Regions from separate parts of the Pseudomonas sp. HY7a-MNA-CIBAN-0227 genome, predicted to be linked through region 1. Evidence: predicted binding sites of a transcription regulator. Region 1 holds the regulator's gene; each other region holds the start of a gene.

Region 1 (5,827 bases):
GCCTCGCGCATTGTCTCGGCCCAGGCCGAATTGAGCATGCGCGGCGACAGCGACGCCACCACCAATCGCCAGCTGTTCGCCGGCCTGCCGCTGACCGCCTCCGAGCCGCTGGTGGAGCCGACCTTTGTCGAGCCACCACGGCCTGCGGCGCCCGCACAGGCGGCCCCGGTCGATCAGCGCGTGTTCGACTCTATGCGTTTTGAACTCAACGGCCTGCGTGAGTTGCTGGAAGTGCAGCTTGGCTCGTTGGCGTGGAACCAATTGCAGGGCAGCAAACCGCAACAGGCCAACCTCTGGCGCCGCCTGCAACGCATCGGCCTGTCCGGCCCGTTGTCCCGCGACCTGCTGGCGCTGACCACCGAAATTGAAGAGCCTCGCCAGGCTTGGCGCATGTTGCTGGCCCATCTGGCGCGGATGATTGTTACCCCTGAAATCGAACCTCTGGAAGAAGGTGGCGTGATTGCCATGGTCGGCCCTGCCGGCATGGGCAAGACCACCACCCTGGCCAAGCTGGCAGCCCGATACGTGCTCAAGTACGGCGCGCAGAACATCGCGCTGGTGAGCATGGACAGCTACCGCATTGGCGCCCAGGAACAGCTCAAGACCCTGGGCCGCATCCTCAACGTGCCGGTGACCCATGTCGATCCAGGCCAGTCGTTGGCCAACGCCCTCGATCCGCTGCTGCGCAAGCGCGTGGTGTTGATCGACACCGCTGGCCTGCAAGCCAGCGATCCGGCCCTGCGCATGCAGCTGGAAAGCCTGGCTGGGCGCGGGATCAAGTCAAAAAATTATCTGGTGCTTGCAACAACCAGCCAGAAACAGGTTCTCACCGCTGCGTACCACAGTTACAAGCGTTGTGGGCTGGCCGGCTGCATCCTGACTAAACTTGACGAAACGGCGAGTCTGGGCGAGGTGCTGAGTTTGGCAATCAGTCATGAATTACCGGTCGCCTACCTGACCGACGGGCCGCGGATCCCGGATGATTTACATCTGCCGCGCCGTCATCAGTTGGTCAGCCGTGCCGTCAGCGTGCAAATGCAGGAAGAACCCAGTGAGGAAGCGATGGCTGACATGTTCGCGGATCTCTACCACAGTCCGGCCAAACGGGTCGGCTGAGGGCAACATGGCCTTCAATATAAAATGACAGTGCAAAGTACCTACATCGATGGTCTGCCAGCAGTTCGCGCAACCACCTCATGTAGCCTGCGTCTAAGCAAGACAAGGTAAAGAAATAAAATGGGCAGCATGCATCCCGTACAGGTGATCGCGGTGACCGGCGGCAAAGGTGGCGTCGGGAAAACTAACGTGTCAGTGAATTTGTCCCTGGCCCTGGCAGAGCTTGGCCGCCGCGTCATGCTGCTGGATGCCGACCTGGGACTGGCGAACGTTGATGTTCTGCTGGGACTGACGCCCAAACATACATTGGCCGATGTCATCGAGGGCCGCTGTGAGCTGCGCGACGTGCTGTTGCAGGGTCCCGGCGGGATTCGCATCGTGCCGGCTGCCTCCGGCACCCAGAGCATGGTGCATCTGAGCCCGGCGCAGCATGCGGGCCTGATCCAGGCCTTCAGCGATATTGGCGACAACCTCGACGTGCTGGTGATCGACACCGCCGCCGGGATCGGTGAGTCCGTGGTCAGCTTTGTGCGCGCAGCGCAAGAAGTGTTGCTGGTGGTCTGCGACGAGCCCACCTCGATCACCGACGCCTACGCCCTGATCAAACTGCTTAACCGCGACTACGGCATGAACCGCTTCCGCGTGCTGGCCAACATGGCCCAAAGCCCGCAGGAAGGACGCAACCTGTTCGCCAAGTTGACCAAGGTCACGGATCGCTTCCTCGATGTCGCCTTACAATATGTTGGCGCAGTTCCCTATGACGAGTGTGTGCGCAAGGCTGTGCAAAAGCAGCGTGCAGTCTATGAAGCATTCCCTCGTTCGAAGTGCGCACTGGCGTTCAAGGCTATTGCTCAGAAGGTCGATACTTGGCCGTTGCCCGCCAATCCGCGGGGGCATCTGGAGTTTTTCGTCGAGCGATTGGTGCATCAGACGAGTGCAGGACCGGTGTTATGACAGCCAGCGGCTACAACCTTTACAAGAGTTCGGCTCGTGATAGCCAAGGCGAATTGATTGAGCGCTATGCGCCCTTGGTCAAGCGCATTGCCTACCACTTGCTGGCACGCTTGCCCGCCAGCGTTCAGGTCGAAGACCTGATCCAGGCAGGCATGATCGGCTTGCTCGAAGTGTCGACCAAATATGACGCGAGCAAGGGTGCGAGTTTCGAGACGTATGCGGGTATCCGTATCCGTGGCGCGATGCTCGACGAAGTGCGTAAAGGTGATTGGGCGCCGCGTTCGGTCCACCGTAATACCCGCATGGTAAGTGACGCAATTCGCTCAATTGAAGCAAAAACCGGTCGTGACGCTAAAGATCACGAAGTTGCGGCCGAACTCCAATTGAGTCTCGACGATTACTACGGGATTTTGAACGATACCTTGGGCAGTCGCTTGTTCAGTTTCGACGACCTGTTGCAGGACGGCGAACATGAAGGGCTGCACGAGGACGGCGCGAGTGCTCATCTCGAACCGTCGCGCGATCTGGAAGATGAACGCTTTCAGGGCGCACTGGCGGGCGCGATTGCCAATTTGCCGGAGCGTGAGCGACTAGTGTTGGCGCTGTACTACGACGAAGAGCTGAACCTCAAGGAAATCGGTGAGGTCCTGGGGGTCAGCGAATCGCGGGTCAGCCAGTTACACAGCCAGTGCGCGGCCCGCTTGCGGGGGCGTTTGGGAGAGTGGCGAGCGCGCTGACAGGCAGTGTGGGGACACTGCGAACGACACCGTCCATGCTCTTGGTGTGGACGGGTTAGCCCGTGGTGTACCCCTGCAGTCCTTTTTGTGTAACGCCTGTTGATTGAAATGGCGCGCCCAGGTGCTGGACGCGTTTAAGACTGCTTGGAGGTCGAATTGGACAAGAACATGAAAATCCTCATCGTTGATGACTTCTCAACGATGCGGCGGATCATAAAAAACCTGTTGCGTGACCTTGGGTTCACAAATACGGTCGAGGCGGATGACGGCATTACAGCGATTCCGATCCTCAACAGCGGGAGCATCGACTTTCTGGTAACCGACTGGAACATGCCGGGCATGACCGGTATCGATTTGCTGCGTCATGTGCGCGCTGATGAAAAACTGCGCAGCCTTCCCGTGCTGATGGTGACCGCCGAAGCCAAGCGTGAACAGATCATCGAAGCCGCCCAGGCCGGGGTCAACGGCTACGTGGTCAAGCCATTCACCGCATTGGCCTTGAAAGAGAAGATCGAAAAAATCTTCGAACGCATCAACCATTGATGTCGCCACGGGGGAGCTATGGAGCATAACGAATCATCGCAGGCCGATTTCGAATCGACCCTGAAAAAACATGCTCACCAGTTGGTCGAAAGCCTTGAAAAAGGCCGGTTCGGCGATGCGGTGCAGTTGATTCATGAGCTTAACCAGACCCGTGATCGCGGCCTGTACCAGGAAGTGGGCAAACTCACCCGTGAGCTGCACAGTGCAATCGTCAATTTTCAGATTGACCCGCACATGCCCCAGGCCGAAGAAATCTCGCAAATCACCGATGCCACCGAACGCCTGTCCTATGTGGTCAGGCTGACTGAGGCTGCGGCCAACCGCACCATGGACCTGGTGGAAAACTCCACGCCCCTGGTCAACGGCATGGCCAATGAAGCCAAGGCGCTGAGCACCGACTGGGGCCGTTTCATGCGCCGGGAAGTGGGCGCCGAAGAATTTCGTGAGCTGGCGCGTCGGGTCGAAGGATTTCTGTCGCGTTGTGAGCAGGAAAACCGCACGGTTTCCAGCAACCTCAACGACATTCTGCTGGCCCAGGATTACCAGGACCTCACCGGCCAGGTGATCAAACGGGTGACCCAACTGGTCACTGAAGTGGAAAGCAATTTGCTCAAACTGGTGCTGATGGCCGGGCAGGTGGATCGTTTTGCCGGTATTGAACATGACCGCGAAGCGATCCTCTCGGAAAAAGATCCACAAAAACACCTCGCCAAGGGTGAAGGTCCGCAGATTCATGCCGATAAACGTGAAGACGTTATGTCAGGGCAAGATGACGTAGACGATTTGCTGTCCAGTCTTGGATTTTAGGAGCACACGTACATGAGCTTCGGCGCCGATGAAGAAATCCTTCAGGATTTTCTTGTAGAGGCCGGCGAAATTTTGGAGCAACTGTCCGAGCAACTGGTTGAGCTGGAAAGCCGACCGGATGATGCGAACCTGCTCAATGCAATTTTTCGCGGTTTTCACACTGTAAAAGGGGGCGCCGGCTTCCTCCAGCTCCATGAGCTGGTGGAGTGCTGTCACATCGCCGAGAACGTGTTCGACATCCTGCGCAAGGGTGAGCGGCACGTCGACTCGGAATTGATGGACGTGATTCTGGAAGCATTGGACGCGGTCAACGGCATGTTCAGTGAAGTGCGCGAACGTGCACCGATCACTGCCGCCACCCCGCAACTGCTGGCCGCTCTGGCGCGCCTGGCAGAACCGGCTGCCAATGCACCGGCACCAGTGGCTGAACCTGTGGCCGAGCCCGCAGGTGATGTCACTGACAGCGAATTTGAACAACTGCTGGACTCGCTCAATGCCGTCAAGGCCCAGGCTGAGGCTCCGGTAGCCGCTACACAAGCAATGGTGCCGACTACCGAAGACATTACCGACGACGAGTTCGAGTCGTTGCTCGACCAGTTGCATGGCAAGGGCCAGTTTGCCCCCGACGCCGTGGCGGCGACGCCCGCGCCAGTGAAAGCGGCTGCACCTGCCAGCAATGAAATCACCGACGACGAATTCGAAGCATTGCTGGATCAGTTGCATGGCAAAGGCTCGTTTGCCGCTGAAGCGCTGCCGGCAGTCGCTGCGGCTGCTGCTGCGCCAGCCGCACCCTCTGCCGATGGCCTGATCTCTGATCACGAGTTCGAATCCCTGCTCGATGACCTGCACGGCAAGGGCAAGTTCTCCGATGTCGCACCTGCCGCTGCTGCCACGGCCACGGCCGCTGTTGCCACACCGGCTCCGGTTGCTGCCAAGGCCGCTGCACCAGTGGCTGCGAAACCTGTGCCTGCCCCGGCCCCAGCGCGAGCACCTGCTGCCCCCACCCCGGACAAGCAACCCGTCAGTGAAGCCGAAACCACCGTACGGGTTGATACCGCACGGCTGGACGACATCATGAACATGGTCGGCGAGCTGGTGCTGGTGCGTAACCGTCTGGTGCGCCTGGGGCTTAACAGTGGCGATGAAGCCATGCAAAAGGCCGTATCGAACCTCGACGTGGTCACCGCTGACCTGCAAACCGCCGTCATGAAGACCCGGATGCAGCCGATCAAGAAAGTCTTCGGCCGCTTCCCGCGCCTGGTTCGCGACTTGGCTCGGCAGTTGAAGAAAGAGATCAACCTGGAACTGGTGGGCGAAGAAACCGACCTCGACAAAAACCTTGTCGAGGCCCTGGCCGACCCGCTGGTCCACTTGGTGCGCAACGCCGTTGACCACGGCATCGAAACCCCGGAAGAACGTGAAGCAACGGGCAAGACCCGTGGCGGCAAGGTGATTCTGGCGGCGGAACAGGAAGGCGACCATATCCTGCTGTCCATCTCTGATGACGGCAAAGGCATGGACCCGAACATTCTGCGGGGCATCGCGGTCAAGCGCGGCGTGATGGACAAGGACGCCGCCGACCGCCTGACGGACACCGAGTGCTACAACCTGATTTTTGCACCGGGTTTCTCAACCAAGACCGAGATTTCCGACGTGTCCGGCCGTGGCGT
Region 2 (5,827 bases), 120 kb from region 1:
AAGTATGCAGGATGATATGTAATTTTTGCATGCGTGGATCGTTGCGTATCTCGGCCGTAAGGGTGTAGCCGTCCATTTCCGGCATCTCGATGTCGGAAATCATCATCAAGAATTCTTCTTCCGGTTTCTTGCCTTCATCCACCAGCTTGCGCAGGTAATCCAGGGCCTGGCGGCCATCGTTGAGTGCCACCACTTCGACACCAACGGTCTGCAGGCAACGGGAGACCTGCTTGCGCGCTACCGAGGAGTCATCCACCGTCAGCACCCGCAGGGAAATCGCCTTGTGCGCCGTCTCCGCGTCTACTACACCCACCGAAATAGCTTCCGAAGTCGGCGCCACTTCCGCGAGGATTTTCTCCACGTCGATGATTTCCACCAACTGGTTGTCGACCCGCGTCACTGCCGTCAGGTAGTGATCGCGACCGGTGCCCTTGGGCGGCGGATGGATCTCTTCCCAGTTCATGTTGACGATGCGCTCCACCGAGCGCACCAGGAAACCCTGGGTCTTGGTGTTGTACTCGGTGATGATCACGAACGGACTCTCGCGATCCTGCAAGCCGGACGAGCCCGTAGCCATCGCCAAGTCAAGAATCGGAATGGTCGAGCCGCGAATGTTGGCCACGCCACACACCACAGGGTTGGACTTGGGCAATACGGTCAGCTTGGGACATTGCAGCACCTCCCGCACCTTGAAGACGTTGATGCCGTAAAGCTGCTTGCCATCCAAACGAAACAGCAGCAACTCCAGGCGATTCTGCCCTACCAGCTGCGTGCGCTGGTTCACTGAATCCATTACTCCCGCCATGCCCAGACTCCTACACTACAAAACCTACGGGTACGACGCGTACCCAACACTAAACGGCACGAGCTTTGCTTTTTTATTGGCCATGGACATCAAAACGACAGTTTCCCGACGCCTTCTCCCCCTGCCGTACTTTAAACAGTACCGCAGATTGCTCTGCGCCTTGCTAACGATGCTTGCCTTGGCTGCAGGCCAACAGGCCCGTGCCGACAACGTCACCTTGCCTGATCTACTTATCGGCGTCACTCAAGGCTTTCTTGAGTTCACTGTAGAAGATTATCTGGCCACTACGCAGACACCAGGACGCTATGAAATCCAGGTCAACCAATTGGACCCACGCCTGCGCCTGCCCATGTGTGACAAGGAATTGACAGCCACCCTGGAAAGCCCCGCACAACCCATCGGCCGTGTGACCGTGCGCGTGCGCTGCGACGGCGCCTCGCCCTGGACGGTGTTCGTACCGGCTCAAGTCCGCCTGTTTCGCGAAGTGGTCGCCGTCACCCGCCCGCTGAAACGCTTGGGCATTATCGGCTTTGAGGACGTTGCCCTACGCGAGCGGGACATCGGCCAGATCAGTCAGGGATACCTTACTTCCGTGGATCAAGCGATCGGGCAGAAACTTACCCGACCAATGGTCACAGATCAGGTCATCACCCTGGCTCACCTGGAACAGGCGGAAGTCATACGCAAGGGTGATCAAGTGGTGATTTCCGCCAGCAGCGGCGGCCTGAATGTAAAAATGCCGGGAGAGGCTCTGTCCAATGGCGGCATGAGCGAACAGATTCGGGTCAAGAACCTCAACTCCAAGCGGGTGATCAAGGCGCGAGTGACTGCACCCGGCCAGGTCGAGGTAGCGTTATAGATCACTGGCGCGGGAGGCCAGCTTTTCCTACACTGTGCGCAAGACGTCATCACGTATAGGTTTATTGTCAGTCGAGCCTAAAGTTTGTCCGGGTATGGCCGAAAACATGGCAAGCGTCCAAATACCCAGAGGTTTTCATGATGGTCATTGATTTCAGTCGATTAAATAACGCCCCCTCACAGCTCGTCAGCACCCGCGCCAACGGTGCCAAGGAAAGCGTTGAGGCCGGCAAGTCCCAGCCACTGCCCGTCAAGGCAGACCAGGCCGGCGCCAGCCAGAGCGGGGAATCGGTACATTTGAGCAATGAGGCTCAACAGTTGCAAAAGGTCACTGACTCGCTGCGCGATCAACCGGTTGTCAATAAAGCCCGTGTGGCCGAATTGAAACAAGCGATTGCCGATGGCAGCTACAAAGTCGACAGCAACCGTGTAGCCAGCAAACTGCTTAACTTCGAAGCCGAGCGCTAGGCAAAGGCCTGCGCCAGGCTTTTGGACGCTTAAAACCCAAGGCCAGCCATGCACGACGAAAATTTACTGCAACTGATCATTGAAGACCTGGCTCCAGCACAGCATCTGCTTGAGCTGCTTCAGGAAGAGTCGATCGCCCTGCACGGCCGAGACATGCGCCTGCTGGAAGATATTCTGGCGCGCAAGCAATCGCTGATCATTCTGCTGGAACAGCATGGCAAGAAACGCAGCCAGATTCTTGTCAGCCTGGGACTGCCTGCCGATCACGACGGCCTGGAGCAACTGGCGAGCCACTCGTCGGTAGGCGACCAGTTACGGGCCCAGAGCCAGGAGCTCAACCAGCTGCTCATCACTTGCCAGGAAGCCAACACGCTCAACGGCCAGTCGATCCAGCTTCAGCAAGCCACTACCGCCAACCAGCTGCGCATCCTTCACGGCGGAGAACCTCCGACGCTCTATAACGCCAAAGGCTCCACCTCGCGACTGGTCAAGCCCAGCACCATCAGCCAAGCCTGACGCCGGTTTATCGCGCGCCCTATCAAGGCGCGCAACATACTGGCAAAATGCCGGTTCTTGCGTGTAGTCGTATTTTGTCTGGAGATGGAAGAACCGTGTTCAACGCCCTCAACGCGGAAGATGCTCCGCAGCCACCCAAGGTCCTCACTACGCCTCTGGAAATTGCCGGCACCTTACGGCTGCTGCAAGAGAGCCACGACCCCCTGATCATTACCTTCCATGAGCGCAACCAGCGCTTTCAAAGCTATCTGGTGGAAGTCGACCGGGACAGCAAGACGCTGAGCCTGGACGAAATGATCCCACGGGAGGGCGAACGCTACCTTGAGAATGGCGAAGCCTTCCGTATCGAAGGCTTCCACGACGGCGTGCGGGTGGCTTGGGAGAGTAACGGCAGCCTGACCATCAGCGAAAAGGACGGCCACCGCATCTATCGGGGCGGCATGCCTGACGAGGTGGTTTACCATCAGCGGCGCAACGCCTTTCGCGCAGCATTGAAATTGGCGCAACTGGTCAATGTCGATATGGGCGGAGAGAAACTCAAGTTGCCCATTGGCGGCAAACTGCTGGATATTTCCGCCACCGGTTGCAAGCTGCGCTTTGACGGTGATATCTCCCAGCGCCTGCAACTGGGCCAGGTCTACGATCGCTTTATTGCCGCCCTGCCCTTCGGCAACATGAGCACCGCCGTAGAGCTGCGTTATCTGCACTTCGAAGAAAGAATCGACACCACCTTTGCCGGCGTGCGTTTTCACAACATGAGCGGGTTGGTGCAGCGCCAGGTTGAACGCTTTGTCTACCAGCTGCAGCGCGAGGCGCGGCGGTTTGACAAGGATGATGATCTTTAAGCGGTAACAATCTGCATAAAAAACGGGCAGCCCCTTATGGGACTGCCCGTTTTTTGTTTCAGGGGCGTGCCCTGCTCAGATCGTGGGGATGATCATCCGGGTCCGGATGCTCTGGCGGCTCTGGCGACTCTTCTGCAGGCCCCTGCTCCACCGAATCAGGATCAGCTTCAGACTCTGGGTCTGGCTCGGGAACCGGCGCCTGCATCTGATCCTGAACCACCTGTTCATCCACCCGTGGGTCAAGGGCGGCCACCAGCGGCGAGCTGGACATGCTGTCAGGTACCGCCACGTGATGCAGCGGTGCATCGTCCACCTGGTGCAGGTTGGTCACGGCTTTGGGACGGATGCGCCAAACCAGGATCACCGCGCACAAACTGAAAAATGCATAGAGCATCTGGCTACCAAACAGCTTCATCAGCACACCGGCCAGCAGCGGCCCGATACTGGCGCCGACGCCGTAAGTCACCAGCAGCATGGCTGTCAGCGATACGCGGCGATCACCCTCAACGTGGTCATTGGAAAACGCCACCGCCAACGGGTAAAGGCAGAACTGCACCAGGGAGCAGAAGAACCCGGCCACAAACAGCACTTCCAACGGCACCTGGGTCATGATCGCCAACGGCAGCGCCGTCACCGCAAGGCACAAGGCGAAGCAACGGATCAACAGCGCCCGGTCATACCGATCCGAGAGCCAGCCCAAAGGCCACTGCACCACCAGCCCGGCGAAAATGCAGCTACCCATGAACAGACCGACCTGTTGAGTGCTCAACCCCTGCTGAGAAGCGTAAAGCGGCGCCAGACCGTAGAACGAGCCAACAATCAACCCGGCGCCCAGCACGGTACTGAGGGACTGCGGTACTCGCTTGATAAAAAAGCGCGGTTCCATCGGCGCCGGATGCAACGGTGCCGGGTGAATACGTCGAGTCATCGCCACCGGCACCAGGCACAGGGCAAAGCACAGCGCAACCAGCATCAGCAGCTCAAGGCCCAACTGCGGATGCATGACCAGAATAAGCTGGCCCAATACCAGGCCCAGATAAGAAGCGATCATGTAGCCACTGAAGACCAAGCCCCGCTGCTTGGCGTCCGCCTGCTCGTTGAGCCAGCTCTCGATGACCATGTACTGGCACATCATGCCGAGGCCGACGATTATTCGCAGTACGATCCAGGCCGGCAGCCAGTCGATCAAACCATGGCCCAGCACCGCCGCACCGACGATACCGGCGCAGGTGGCATAGGCGCGAATATGGCCGACCCGGGCTATCAAGCGGTGACCGATCTTGCCACCCAACACCAGACCAAAGTAGTTGGCAGCCATCAAAGCACCGACCCACAGGCTGTCGACATTATCGGCGGCCAGGCGTAAAGCCAGGTACGTACTGAGCAGACCGGAGCCGATCAGCATCATCAACGAGGAAAAATAAAGGGCTCGAAAAGATTTCCAGATTTGGCGCATCGGCGTTCCGAGCGGCTCCTTGCAGTGGGTGTCAGGCTACCAGCATGATAGTCCGGCGTCGTCAGGTCCGGACAGCCAAAACGCGCTGTACCAGAGGATTATTTTCGTCAAGCCAATTGGCTACCTCTCAGACGCTCGACGACGGCATACAAGGTACAAGGCGGTGACAAAAATTCACGCCCCCACCGCTCACTCCCCTGTGAACCTCAAACTCCGGCAAGGTTCGCAATACGATCAAAAAGACCTGCCCCCCAGACGCCTCCCATCCTCTGCGGCCAACGCCAACCCACAAAAAAGCCCCGCCAGAGTGTTCTGAACAGGGCTTTTGCGTATCGCGGCTCTTTTAAAGGAGCGCAACTCTAATGTGGTGTCCCAGGGCCGGTTCGAACGGCCAACCTTCCCCTTAGGAGGGGGATGCTCTATCCAATTGAGCTACTGGGACAAATGACAACCATCGGGCCAAAGGCACAGCGGCGGACGGCGTGCATGTTAACGGCCAAGGTGCGTTTTGTCATGTCGTCCGTAGGCTTTTTGAGTGTAGGCCGAGCCTTGCAATGCCTAGTCGTGTTTCGGGCAACAACCAAGGGCTATCCATGGCCGTCGTGCAAAATGCACTACCCCAAAATGCCATCATTGCAAATTGCAACAAACCGGCCTGCCAATTAGTCTTTAAGGCATTGATTTAAAAAGGATTTAATCAAAATATAGACTGGCATGACACCTGCAATCCTTTATCCTACAAATTCAGTCTGGCCACGCCACCTGCGGAGAATATGCCCATGAACAGCACGCCTCTACTAGTAGCCCTCAATGCCGTGGCATTGGCCACGCTGGTGATGTTCCATTTTCAATCCGCTACCGGTGATGATGTGGCACAAG
Region 3 (5,827 bases), on a different contig from region 1:
CGAAGTCATCGACGAACTGGCCAAGGCTGCTGGCGTGGGTGAGCAAGTCTCGGCCATTACCGAGCGTGCCATGTCCGGCGAGCTGGATTTCCGTGCTAGTTTCAAGGAGCGCCTGGCGTTGCTTAAAGGCCTGGACGTCAGCGTGCTGGACTCCATCGGTGCGTCGCTGCGCCTGACCGAAGGTGCCGAAACTCTGTTCGCCGAACTCAAACGCCTGGGCTACAAGACCGCCATCCTGTCGGGTGGCTTCACCTACTTCGCCAAGCAATTGCAGGCCAAGCTGGGCATCGACTACGTGTTCGCCAACGAGCTGGAAGTGGTGGACGGCAAGGTGACTGGCGTGGCGGTGGAGCCGATTGTCGACGCCCAGCGTAAAGCCGATCTGCTGCGGGAGTTGGCACACAAGGAAGGTTTGCGTCTGGAGCAGACCATTGCGGTCGGTGACGGCGCCAATGACTTGCCGATGCTGGCGATTGCCGGGTTGGGCGTGGCGTTTCGTGCTAAACCACTAGTCAAGCAATCGGCCAAGCAGGCGATTTCGACGTTGGGGCTGGATGGAGTGTTGTACCTGTTGGGCTTCCGTGACCGCGACGGTCAGCTCTAGCCCCGCAAAACAACTGTAGGAGCGAGGGGTATCTAGTCCTTGCTCGCTCCTACAAGTAGTGCGTCGATCAGGCCTTTGGTAAGCCCATGCCTTGACCCATCTGCACCGGCGAACCCGCCAGCAATTCTTCCGACCATTTCACCTGATCCGGCCCAAACAGCACGATGGCGGTCGAACCCAGCTTGAAGCGTCCCAGTTCTGCACCTTTTTCCAGATAAATCGGTGCGCGTGCCGCTTCGTCGTAACGCACGGTTTTCAGCTCACGTTTCGGCGGCGTGACCAGCCCGGCCCAGACTGTTTCAATCGACGCCACAATCATCGCGCCTACCAGAACCACGGCCATCGGGCCGCGTTCGGTGTCGAATATGCAGGCAACACGCTCGTTACGGGCAAACAGTTCCGGCACATTTTCTGCCGTGGTTTGGTTCACCGAGAAGATTCGGCCCGGGATGTAGACCATTTCCCGTAGGGTGCCGGCCAATGGCATGTGCACCCGGTGGTAGTCCTTCGGCGACAGATAAACAGTGGCGAAGTCGCCGCCCATGAACGGCGCGGCTACAGCGGCATCACCCCCGAGCAATTCCAGTACGCTGAAACTGTGGCCCTTGGCCTGGAACACCCGGCCGTGCTCAATCGGGCCGAGTTGGCTGACCGCACCATCGGCCGGGCTCAGTACCGCGCCCGGGGTTTGATCCAGTGGGCGTGCGCCGTCTTTCAAGGCGCGGGTGAAGAAGGCATTGAAGTGCTCGTAAGCGGTCACGTCCTCCACCAAGGCCTGGGACATATCCACTTGATAGCGCTTGGCGAACCAGGTGGTGAAGGCATTCTTGAACCAGCGCACGCGGCATTCGGCAATGCAGCCGGCCAGCCGTGACAGCAGGTGGTGGGGCAGCAGGTACTGGCTGAGGATAAACAAACGCTTTTTCATTAACTGTCCTTAAAATCTTAAATCTCAACGGGGGTGTCGGGGTGGTTGCCCCATTCGCCCCAGGAACCGGCATAACCTTTGACTCGCGGATAACCGAGCGCCTTGGCCACCAGATAGGTGAAGCCAGAACGGTGGTGAGTCTGGCAGTGGGTGATGATTTCTTTGTCGCGGGTAAGTCCGAGGTCTTCGAGGATCTGCGGCATGTCGCGACGGATGCGCAGGTTGCGCGCCTTGTCCATGCCAGCGGTCCATTCGAAGTTCACCGCGCCGGGGATGTGCCCGGCCTTGGCGGCGAGGACTTTCTCTCCCGAATACTCCAGCGGGCCACGGGCATCCCAGATGCCCAGGTCGGCGGAGCCCAGACGACTTTGCAAGTATTCGCGGGTGGCGGTGGGCTCGTCGTGCAGCGTCAGGCTGACCGGGCCGCCGGCACTGGCCAGCACGTTGGTGGAAACAGGCTGTTTTTCATCCAGCCACGCCAGCAGGCCGCCGTCGAGGTAGTGATACTTCTTGTGGCCGATAACATCGAGCAGCCAGATAAAACGCCCGGCCCAGCCGCCGCCTTCGTCGTCATAGACCACGTAGGTGGCGCCCGGCGTATGGCCCAGTTCACCGAACAGCGTTTCCAGGGCGGCTTTGGCTGGCAGCAAGCCTGGAGCAGGCAGTTGGCCCAGTTGGGTGCGTTTGGGATCGACGAATCGTGCGCCGGGGATATGCCCGGTGGCGTAGCGTTCGGCGCTGGTGAGGTCCACCAGAATCAGGGTTTCTGCGTCGAGGCGACCGAGCAGGTCGCTGGGCTCGATCACCAGCGGCAAGCCAGAGAAGTCAGGCATGTGAGGTCTCCTGGGCACAAGTTTAGGGCTGTAAAGGAGGGCGATTGTAGCGCAAGCATCAAGCGCTGCGGTTGGTAAAGCTGTGCAGGGCCTTCTCAATGCATTGAGCGGTTTTGCCGAAGGCTTGTACGGTGGTTTCCGAGAACGGCCCGCCGCCCTGGTCGGCAATCATCAGCATCGCCACCCGTCCATTGCAACTCAGGGAGCGCAACAGCAGGTGCTCGCCGATAAACAGGCGGCGCAACGAGGCGGGTAGCAGTGCCGAGAACTGTACATGGTTGTCGGGCGTCAGGCGCACCTGGGCGGACTTCTCCAGCAAGCGCTGCAACAGCGTGCTTTGCGCGACGTCCAGGCTCATGTGGGCAGCGTCCTTGGGCAGGCCGTCGACCTGATGCACGCGCAAGGTGCTCAAGGTACGGTCGGCCATCAGCAGCATGACCCGTTGCATACCGCTGGCCACCAGGGCCTCCTTGGCGCAGGTGGTCAGGTGCATGGCGTTGGCAAAACGATTCGGCTCCACCAGCAATTCGCTGCAGTGTTTGCGCCAAACAGCCAGGGCTTCGGCGGTCGGCGGCGGTGCCGGCAGCAGGCCGCGATGGACCCGTTGCACGTTCCACGGCCAGATCAGCGCAAGTGCCGGGTGCCAAAGATCGGCCGCCAGCGTATTGCGGGCGCTGATCACTGCTTGTTGGTGAACCTGCTGCTGTACCTCGCCCAAGGGGTGTTGCAGGTACAGCGCGGTCAAGTATTGCCAGCGCCGGGTGTGCGGGCAGCTCCAGGACTCTTGCGCTGCCAGGGCCATGCCGTTGGCCAGCAGCACGGTGTTGGCCGGCTGGTTCAGCCAGCGCCGCAGCGCCGGATCGTCATCGAGCTGTTGCTGTTGACGCAGCGGATCTTCATTGCGGGCGATGCGCAGCGCCTTGATCAGTAGGCGACGTTCATTCTGCAACAAGTGATAGCCCTGGGAGACCCAGATCGGCAGGCGCCAGGCCTCGGTCAGTCCCAGGCACAAATCCAGCAGGCGTACGCCAAACAACTCCTGCTCGACCTTGCGTGCCGATTGGCCTTTGTGGATCACTCGTAGTTCCCACTCCTCCAGCAGCTTGGGATAGGCAATCGCCATTGGCCACAGCGGCGAAAGAAACAACAGGCTGCCCCAATGGATGTCTTGCCATAGCCGTGCCAGGCGACTGGCAAACAGGCCGCTGGCTTGTTGCGAGGCGTGCTGGCTGACCAGTTGCAGTTGGCGCAGCGCCACGGGGATTTCATTGAGGGGGACTGAAGGCAGGCGGGCGAGCAGTTCTTCGGTGCGTTTTAAACCGAGGCGGTTGATCGCCACCTCAAGGTTTTCCGCAGGCTCTGCAAGGCTGCCGTGAGCATGGTTGTTGGCTTCGCGCATCATACTGAGCACCAGCGCGGGGCTGTTTTGCATCAGATCTGCAATATCTCGCAACGATCGGCGGTTGTCGCCGATGGCTTTGCATACCGCGTCATAGCTGGCTTGTGGGACGGGCAGCAGAACCTCATCCAGGCGCTTTATCCAGCCAGAAATGGTGTTGGGTCTTGAGGTTGGGACTGTCGTTTCATTTGCCATGATTGGGGCGCGATCATCACTTGCGGTCAACACGCCCAGAGCGGGCCGAACTGGCTTTTCGCCTTAACGGGCTATAGTCTGGCGCAGTTTTGCCGATAAGTAGAAGAAGAGTTTTTAGATCTTCTGAATATGTCCATGAACCCGACGGCGCAAGTACTCATCCCCTATGGCTAAAATTATCGGCATCATCGTCGTCATCGCGAGCGTGCTCGGCGGATACGTCCTGTCCCACGGTAAAATTGCGGCGCTGATCCAGCCTTTCGAAGTGCTGATCATCGGTGGTGCGGCGTTTGGTGCATTCCTGCAGGCCAACCCTGGCTACATGACCATGCACGTGATCAAGAAGTCGTTGGGCATGTTCAGCTCGCGCTTCTCCCACACCTTCTACCTGGAAGTGCTGGGCCTGGTCTACGAGATCCTCAACAAGAGCCGCCGCGAAGGCATGATGGCCATTGAAGGCGACATCGAGGACGCGGCAGCGAGCCCGATTTTCGCCAAGTACCCGGCCGTACTCAAGGATGAGCGTATGACCGCCTACATCTGCGATTACCTGCGCATCATGTCCTCCGGCAACATGGCCCCCCATGAGCTGGAAGGCCTGTTCGACATGGAGTTGTTCAGCTTGAAGGAAGAGCTTGAGCACCCCTCCCATGCGGTGACTGGCATCGCCGACGGCATGCCCGGTTTCGGTATTGTGGCAGCGGTACTCGGGATCGTGGTGACCATGGCCTCCCTCGGCGAGGGCGACCAGGCGGCCATCGGCATGCACGTAGGTGCGGCCCTGGTCGGTACCTTCTTCGGTATTCTCGCGGCCTACGGTTTCTTTGGTCCGCTGGCCACCTCCCTGGCCCATGACGCCAAGGAAGAGATCAATCTTTACGAGGCGATCAAGGCTTCCCTGGTGGCTTCGGCCTCCGGCATGCCGCCGTCACTGGCAGTGGAATTCGGCCGCAAAGTGCTCTATCCCAAGCACCGTCCGAGCTTTGCCGAGCTGGAACAAGCGGTTCGCGGTCGCTAAGTCATGGAAAACAACCAGCCGATCATCATCAAGCGCGTCAAGCGCTTCGCTGCCGGGCACCACGGCGGCGCCTGGAAAATCGCCTTCGCTGACTTTGCCACGGCAATGATGGCGTTCTTCCTGGTGCTGTGGCTGATGTCCACCGCCACGCCGGAACAGAAGATCGCCATCGCCGGTTACTTCAAGGACCCCATCGGGTTTTCCGAGAGCGGCACACCTTTTGTGATCGACCTGGGCGGCTCGCCGCAACTGGCGCCCGAGCGCACCATCAACCCGGAAGTGAAGACCGAGTCGCCCCAGGAAAATATTCCCATCGAGCGTGAAACCGTCGAAAGTATGGCCGAACAGGTCGAGCAGGAACGCCTGGAATTGCTGCTGCAAGAACTGCAGAACAAGGTCGATGAGAATCCGCAACTGCAAAAATTCAAGGACCAGATCCTGTTCCAGATCACTCCGGATGGCTTGCGCATCCAGATCATGGACGCCGCGAATCGGCCGATGTTCGACTCAGGCAGTGCGCGCTTGAAGCCGTATTTCGAAGATATTCTGCTGGCCATGGCCGACACCATCAAAGCGGTGCCGAACAAGATCAGCGTCAGTGGTCATACCGATGCCAAACCTTATTCGGGCCTGGGTGATTTTGGTAACTGGGAGTTGTCGGCCAACCGTGCCAACGCTGCACGTCGTGCCTTGATCGCGGGTAGCTACCCGGACGCGCAAGTGGCACGGGTAGTGGGTTTTGCTTCCTCTGCACTGTTTGATGCCAAGGACCCGTTCAACCCGGTCAACCGCCGAATCGATATCGTCGTGCTGACCAAAAAGGCCCAGCGTGCGATTGAAGGTGAGCAAA
Region 4 (5,827 bases), on a different contig from region 1:
GCTGTATAACGACGCAGAGTTGATCAAAATCGTCCCGGACCTGGCCGAACGCTGCCGCGCCGACGCCGCCAAGCTGGACCTGGCCGACCTGGAAACCGAAGTCCCGGCCCCGGTGGCTGGCGCTGTAAAAAACCCGAGCAAGGCACAAGCCCTGGGTTGGCTGTTCGTCTCCGAAGGCTCCAAGCTGGGCGCGGCGTTCCTGATCAAGCGTGCCGTCGGCCTGGGCCTGAGCGAAACCTTTGGTGCCCGTCACTTGGGCGAACCGGCCGGTGGTCGTGCCGAAGGCTGGAAGAGCTTCACCCGCACCCTCGACGCACTGGAGTTCACCCCCGAAGAGGAAGCCGACGTGGAAAAAGGCGCGATTGACGCGTTTGTGCGCTTCACCGTGCTGCTGGAGCAGGCATACGCTACCACCGCAGAATTAGTCTGATTCCCTTGTAGGGGCAGCCGGTCGACGCTCGATTGCTCGCTCCTACATAACGAACCTTTCCTCCATACAAACCCCACCCAAATGACCGGCAAAACCCAATCCTCCTCAAAAATCGCCCGTGTGCTGTTCGGCCTGCTGGCCTACGTCAGCCTGGGGATAGGCCTGATCGCCATCGTCGTGCCAGGGCTGCCCACCACCGAATTCATCCTGCTGGCCGCCTGGGCCGCCACCAAAAGCTCGCCGCGCCTGAGCGCCTGGCTGGAAAACCACCGATTGTTCGGGCCGATTCTGTTCAACTGGCGCAACGGCAAGATCATCGCCCGCCGGGCCAAGGTCAGCGCCACCGTAAGCATGTTGCTGTGCGCAGGCTTGATGCTGGTGATGCTCGACCACGGCTGGCCGATCTACCTGGCGATTGCCGGGATGAGCCTGGGCAATCTGTGGATCTGGTCGCGGCCGGAACGCCTGCTGCAAACCTCCTAACAAATCATCTACCACTCATCGCCTCCCCCTCATGAATTATCCACCTGCGCCGATGTTCCGGGCATAGCGCCGAATGGACTTGGCACCTTGAGTCAGCCACAGACTCTGCTTGCATTCCAATAAGTCCATACGCGAGTAATCCTATGTTCGACACGCTCTCCATCCGCTTGAAAATCGTGCTGTTGTCTGGTCTCTGTCTGCTGGGAGTGATCGCACTGATCGTCGGTATGAACATTTACCAAACCAACCAGAACGATGAGTTGACCAGTGCGTCCAGTTCGCGAATGCTCACCGCCAGCGTGGAAAACCTGCTGCAGGCCAAGGCCGCCGAACAAGCGGCGCAAGTGCAAAAAACCTTTGGCGAAAACCTGCTGGTGGTCACCGCCCTCGCCGATCAGGTCAAGGACTTGCGCAACATGGCAGTCAAGCGCGCCCTGGAGCCTTCGATCCTGCGTGAAGAACTCAACCAGAGCCTGAAGACTGCCTTCGAACGCAACACCAAAGTGCTGGGTATCTGGCTGTCCTTCGAACCCAATGCTCTGGATGGCAAGGACAGTGAATTCATCAATGACGCCGTCCGTGCCTCCAACGAAGCCGGGCGTTTCTCCAGCTACTGGAGCCGCGCCGGCGGTGAAAGCGAAAACACGGTAATGGTCGAGGAAGACCTGACCAAGACCACCCTCAACCTCAGCGGTACGCCCTACAACATCTGGTACACCTGCCCACGGGATAACAAGCGCACTTGCCTGTTGGACCCGTATGAAGACACCGTGGCCGGCAAGTCAATGCTGATGACCACCATCTCCCTGCCCCTGTTGGTGGACGGCAAGGTAATCGGCGTGATCGGTATCGACATCGCCCTCAATGCCCTGCAATCCGCAGCCGACGCATCGCAACGCGAGTTGTTCGACGGTGCCGGGCACATGCAGATTGTTTCCGGCAACGGCCTGTTGGCCGGCTACAGCGGCCAGGCGGACAAGGTCGGCAAGAATATCGGCGATCTCCTCGGTACCGAGGGCAAGGACATCGTGCAATTGCTGGCCAATGACAACCGCAAGATCCTTGAACAAGGCGAATTGATCCGCTCGGTTTACCCGGTCAAACCGATTGCCAACGCCAAATCCTGGGGCGTGATCATCGATCTGCCCAAGCAGGTGCTGCTGGCCGACTCGGTAAAACTGCAAGCGGTACTCGACGAGGCCCAGGCCAGCGGCACCCTCAAAGCCTTGTTGGTAGGCGCCGCTGCTGGCCTGCTCGGCTTGTTGCTGATCTGGCTGACCGCTACCGGCGTAACGCGGCCGATCAACAGCGTCGCGGTCATGCTTAAGGAAATTGCCAGCGGCGACGGCGACCTCACCCAGCGCCTGGCTTATGCCAAGAAAGATGAACTGGGGGAATTGGTCAGCTGGTTCAACCGTTTCCTCGACAAGCTGCAACCGACCATCGCCCAGATCAAGCAGAGCATCACCGAAGCCCGCGGCACCGCCGACCAGTCTTCGGAAATTGCCCGCCAGACCAGCGAAGGCATGCAGGTGCAGTTCCGCGAAATCGACCAGGTGGCCACCGCTTCCAACGAGATGAGCGCCACCGCCCACGACGTTGCTAACAGCGCGTCCAGTGCCGCCAATGCCGCACGCGGTGCCGACCAGTCGGCGCGCGAAGGCATGCAGATCATCGAACGCAGCACCCGCGACATCACCACCCTGGCCGAGGAAGTCAGCAAGGCCGTGACCGAAGTCGAAGCCCTGGCGGTCAACAGTGAGCAGATCGGTTCAGTGCTGGAAGTGATCCGCAGCATCGCCGAACAAACCAACCTGCTGGCCTTGAACGCAGCGATTGAAGCGGCGCGAGCCGGGGAAAGCGGTCGTGGCTTTGCGGTGGTGGCCGATGAAGTACGCAACCTGGCCAAGCGCACCCAGGACTCAGTGGAGGAAATTCGCCTGGTGATCGAGCGTATCCAGAGTGGCACCCGTGGCGTGGTAGCAACCATGCATTCGAGCCAGAGCCAGGCGCAGAACAACGCCGGGCAGATCCATCAAGCGGTGCAGGCCCTGGGCAAGATCAGCGATGCCGTGACGGTGATCAGCGACATGAACCTGCAAATCGCCAGCGCCGCCGAGCAGCAGAGCGCCGTGGCCGAAGAGGTCAATCGCAACGTCTCGGCGATCCGCACCGTAACCGAAACCCTCACCGGCCAGGCCACGGAGTCGGCGGCCATCAGCAGCCAACTCAATGCCCTGGCCAATCAGCAAATGAAGCTGATGGACCAGTTTCGGGTTTAAGCCCCGGTCCAGGCGCTGACAAACTGCGCAAGGTCTTCTTTTGGCGCCGTGCGCGGCGGGTTTTGCGAGGTGCCCAGGTAGAGGAAGCCGATGACTTCCTCGCCTTCGCCCAATCCCAAACCTTTAGCCACGTGGGCCGAGTAGGACAGCTCACCGGTGCGCCACACCGCGCCAATCCCCTGGGCATAGGCCGCCAGCAGAATCCCATGGGCAGCACAGGCCGCAGCCAAACGTTGCTCGGACTTGGGCACATTGAAGTGCTCCTGCAAGCGAGCAATCACCACCACTACCAGCGGCGCACGCAGCGGGCCGGCCTGGGCCTTGTCGACAAAGGCCTGGGGCGCTTCGGGGTCTTGCAGGCGCGCGGCTTGAGCCAGCAGCGTGCCCATTTGCTCACGGGCCGGGCCTTCCACGGTCAGAAATCGCCAAGGCCGCAGTTGGCCGTGATCCGGCGCACGCATGGCCGCCGCGAACAGTACTTCGCGCTGCTCGGCGGTGGGGGCCGGTTCCAGCAGTCGCGGCACGGAAACACGGTTGAGCAAAGCGTCGAGAGCCTGCATTGGCCACCTCCAGAGAAAAATGTGCGGTCATTCTAGCGGGAATGAATCGGATACCACCAAACGATAATTGCTCTTATTCAATCCGCCCTGCCCTGTTAGACTTTGCGCCCTTGTTTTGACTGAACATCCAGGAAACCTGATGCCCCGTTCGCTTCTTCGCCTGTCTGCACTATTGATGGCCCTGGGCCTGAGTGCCTGCGATGACGCCCCGCCCCCAGCTTTTATAGAGTTCACTCAGGCCGAGCCGGGGGAAGCGCGGGCCGGTGGCAGCACCACGGTGAGGAAGTCCGATCAGAACGCGTTCTCCCTGCCGTCGGCCAACCTGTCGCCTACCCGGCGCCTGGACTTCAGTGTCGGTAACAGTTTCTTTCGCAGCCCCTGGGTGATTGCACCGTCCACCACCACAGCACGGGATGGCCTGGGGCCGCTGTTCAATACCAATGCCTGCCAGAACTGCCATATCAAGGATGGCCGTGGCCACCCGCCGCCGACCGATGCGGTCAATGCCGTGTCGATGCTGGTGCGCCTGTCGATCCCCAACTCGCCACCGTACGCCAAGGTCATCGAGCAACTGGGGATTGTTCCCGAACCTATCTACGGCGGGCAGCTGCAAGACATGGCCGTGCCCGGTGTCACACCAGAGGGCAAGGTGCGGGTCGACTACACACCGATAAATGTCAGTTTCAAGGACGGCACCGTGGTCGAACTGCGCAAGCCCATTCTGCAGATCACCCAACTGGGCTACGGACCGATGCACCCGGACACGCGGTTTTCCGCGAGGGTTGCACCGCCAATGATTGGCCTGGGGTTGCTGGAAGCCATCTCCGACGCCGACATCCTGCAAAACGCTGGGGAACAGGCGGATAAAAACGGCGTGATAGGCCGGCCAAACTGGGTCTGGGACGACGCCCTGCAAAAAACCGTCCTCGGCCGATTTGGCTGGAAAGCCGGACAACCCAACCTCAATCAACAAAATGTTCACGCGTTCTCTGGTGATATGGGCCTGACCACCCGCCTGAGACCGTTCGATGACTGCACCGAGGCGCAGACCGCCTGCAAACAGGCGCCCAACGGCAACGGCACGCAGGACGAGCCGGAAGTCAGTGATAACATCCTGCGCCTGGTCTTGTTCTACACCCGCAACCTGGCTGTGCCGGCCCGCCGTGACGTTGAGTCGGCGCAGGTGCTGGCCGGGAAAAACCTGTTTTATCAGGCCGGTTGCCAGTCGTGCCACACGCCCAAGTTCACCACGACGAGCAATGCCGCTGAACCTGAACTGGCCAATCAAGTGATTCGCCCCTACAGCGATTTGCTGCTGCACGACATGGGCGACGGCCTCGCCGACAACCGTACCGAATTTCGGGCCAGTGGCCGCGACTGGCGCACGCCGCCGTTGTGGGGCATCGGCCTGACGCAAACCGTCAGTGGTCATACCCAGTTCTTGCATGACGGCCGCGCCCGCAACCTGCTTGAAGCCGTGCTGTGGCACGGCGGTGAAGCACAGGCGGCGCAGCAGCATGTGCTGTCTTTTAACGCCGAACAGCGCGCCGCGTTGCTCACGTTCCTGAATTCTCTATAAGCTTTGCCCCACTTACAGAAGGGAGCTCGACATGTTCCGTCCCAAGTTGTTGTTCACCAGCCTTGCCGCCCTTGCCCTCGGCGCCTGTTCGCCCCAGGACCCGCAAGCGGTGACCTCGGCGGCCATCGCCAAGCAAGTGATCCTGCCGACTTACAGCCGCTGGGTCGATGCTGACCGGCAACTGGCCGTCAGCGCCCTGGCTTACTGTCAGGGTAAAGAGTCCCTGGAGACCGCTCGTGCCGACTTCCTCCACGCGCAAAAAGCCTGGGCCCAGTTGCAACCGCTGCTGATCGGTCCATTGGCCGAAGGCAATCGCGCGTGGCAGGTGCAGTTCTGGCCAGACAAGAAAAACCTGGTAGGCCGTCAGGTGGAACAACTGGTCACCGCCCAGCCGCAAATTGATGCTGGCGCCCTGGCCAAGTCCAGCGTGGTGGTGCAAGGCCTCTCGGCCTACGAATACATCCTCTACGACGCCAAGATCGATCTGGCCGAT

What was found. Region 1 encodes FliA, which starts transcription of late flagellar genes. Its sites were predicted from a motif close to CTAAAGTTTNNNNNNNNNNNGCCGNTAA; they were not measured.
Positions count from the first base shown of each region.
Region 2: flgM (flagellar biosynthesis anti-sigma factor FlgM) is a predicted target of FliA. The motif match lies at 1,742-1,769, and genes of this name have one in related genera.
Region 3: motA (flagellar motor stator protein MotA) is a predicted target of FliA. The motif match lies at 4,031-4,058, and genes of this name have one in related genera.
Region 4: AAEZ06_RS18260 (methyl-accepting chemotaxis protein) is a predicted target of FliA. The motif match lies at 942-969, and genes of this name have one in related genera.

Region 1 is NZ_JBEOPT010000009.1:115,577-121,403, reverse strand. It holds gene flhF (flagellar biosynthesis GTPase FlhF) at 1-1,116, shown strand, start outside; gene fleN (flagellar synthesis regulator FleN) at 1,237-2,070, shown strand; gene fliA (RNA polymerase sigma factor FliA) at 2,067-2,807, shown strand; gene AAEZ06_RS16700 (chemotaxis response regulator CheY) at 2,976-3,350, shown strand; gene AAEZ06_RS16695 (protein phosphatase CheZ) at 3,369-4,157, shown strand; gene AAEZ06_RS16690 (chemotaxis protein CheA) at 4,170-5,827, shown strand, end outside.
Region 2 is NZ_JBEOPT010000009.1:231,483-237,309, forward strand. It holds gene AAEZ06_RS17240 (chemotaxis protein CheV) at 1-805, opposite strand, end outside; gene flgA (flagellar basal body P-ring formation chaperone FlgA) at 888-1,664, shown strand; gene flgM (flagellar biosynthesis anti-sigma factor FlgM) at 1,805-2,131, shown strand; gene AAEZ06_RS17255 (flagella synthesis protein FlgN) at 2,180-2,647, shown strand; gene AAEZ06_RS17260 (flagellar brake protein) at 2,743-3,492, shown strand; gene AAEZ06_RS17265 (MFS transporter) at 3,551-4,948, opposite strand; tRNA gene AAEZ06_RS17270 (tRNA-Arg) at 5,314-5,390, opposite strand; gene AAEZ06_RS17275 (hypothetical protein) at 5,728-5,827, shown strand, end outside.
Region 3 is NZ_JBEOPT010000004.1:392,503-398,329, forward strand. It holds gene serB (phosphoserine phosphatase SerB) at 1-604, shown strand, start outside; gene asd (archaetidylserine decarboxylase) at 672-1,532, opposite strand; gene AAEZ06_RS09810 (rhodanese-like domain-containing protein) at 1,550-2,365, opposite strand; gene AAEZ06_RS09815 (HDOD domain-containing protein) at 2,424-3,959, opposite strand; gene motA (flagellar motor stator protein MotA) at 4,126-4,977, shown strand; gene motB (flagellar motor protein MotB) at 4,981-5,827, shown strand, end outside.
Region 4 is NZ_JBEOPT010000010.1:195,509-201,335, forward strand. It holds gene AAEZ06_RS18250 (biliverdin-producing heme oxygenase) at 1-430, shown strand, start outside; gene AAEZ06_RS18255 (YbaN family protein) at 512-913, shown strand; gene AAEZ06_RS18260 (methyl-accepting chemotaxis protein) at 1,057-3,195, shown strand; gene AAEZ06_RS18265 (nitroreductase family protein) at 3,192-3,755, opposite strand; gene AAEZ06_RS18270 (di-heme oxidoreductase family protein) at 3,895-5,334, shown strand; gene AAEZ06_RS18275 (imelysin family protein) at 5,366-5,827, shown strand, end outside.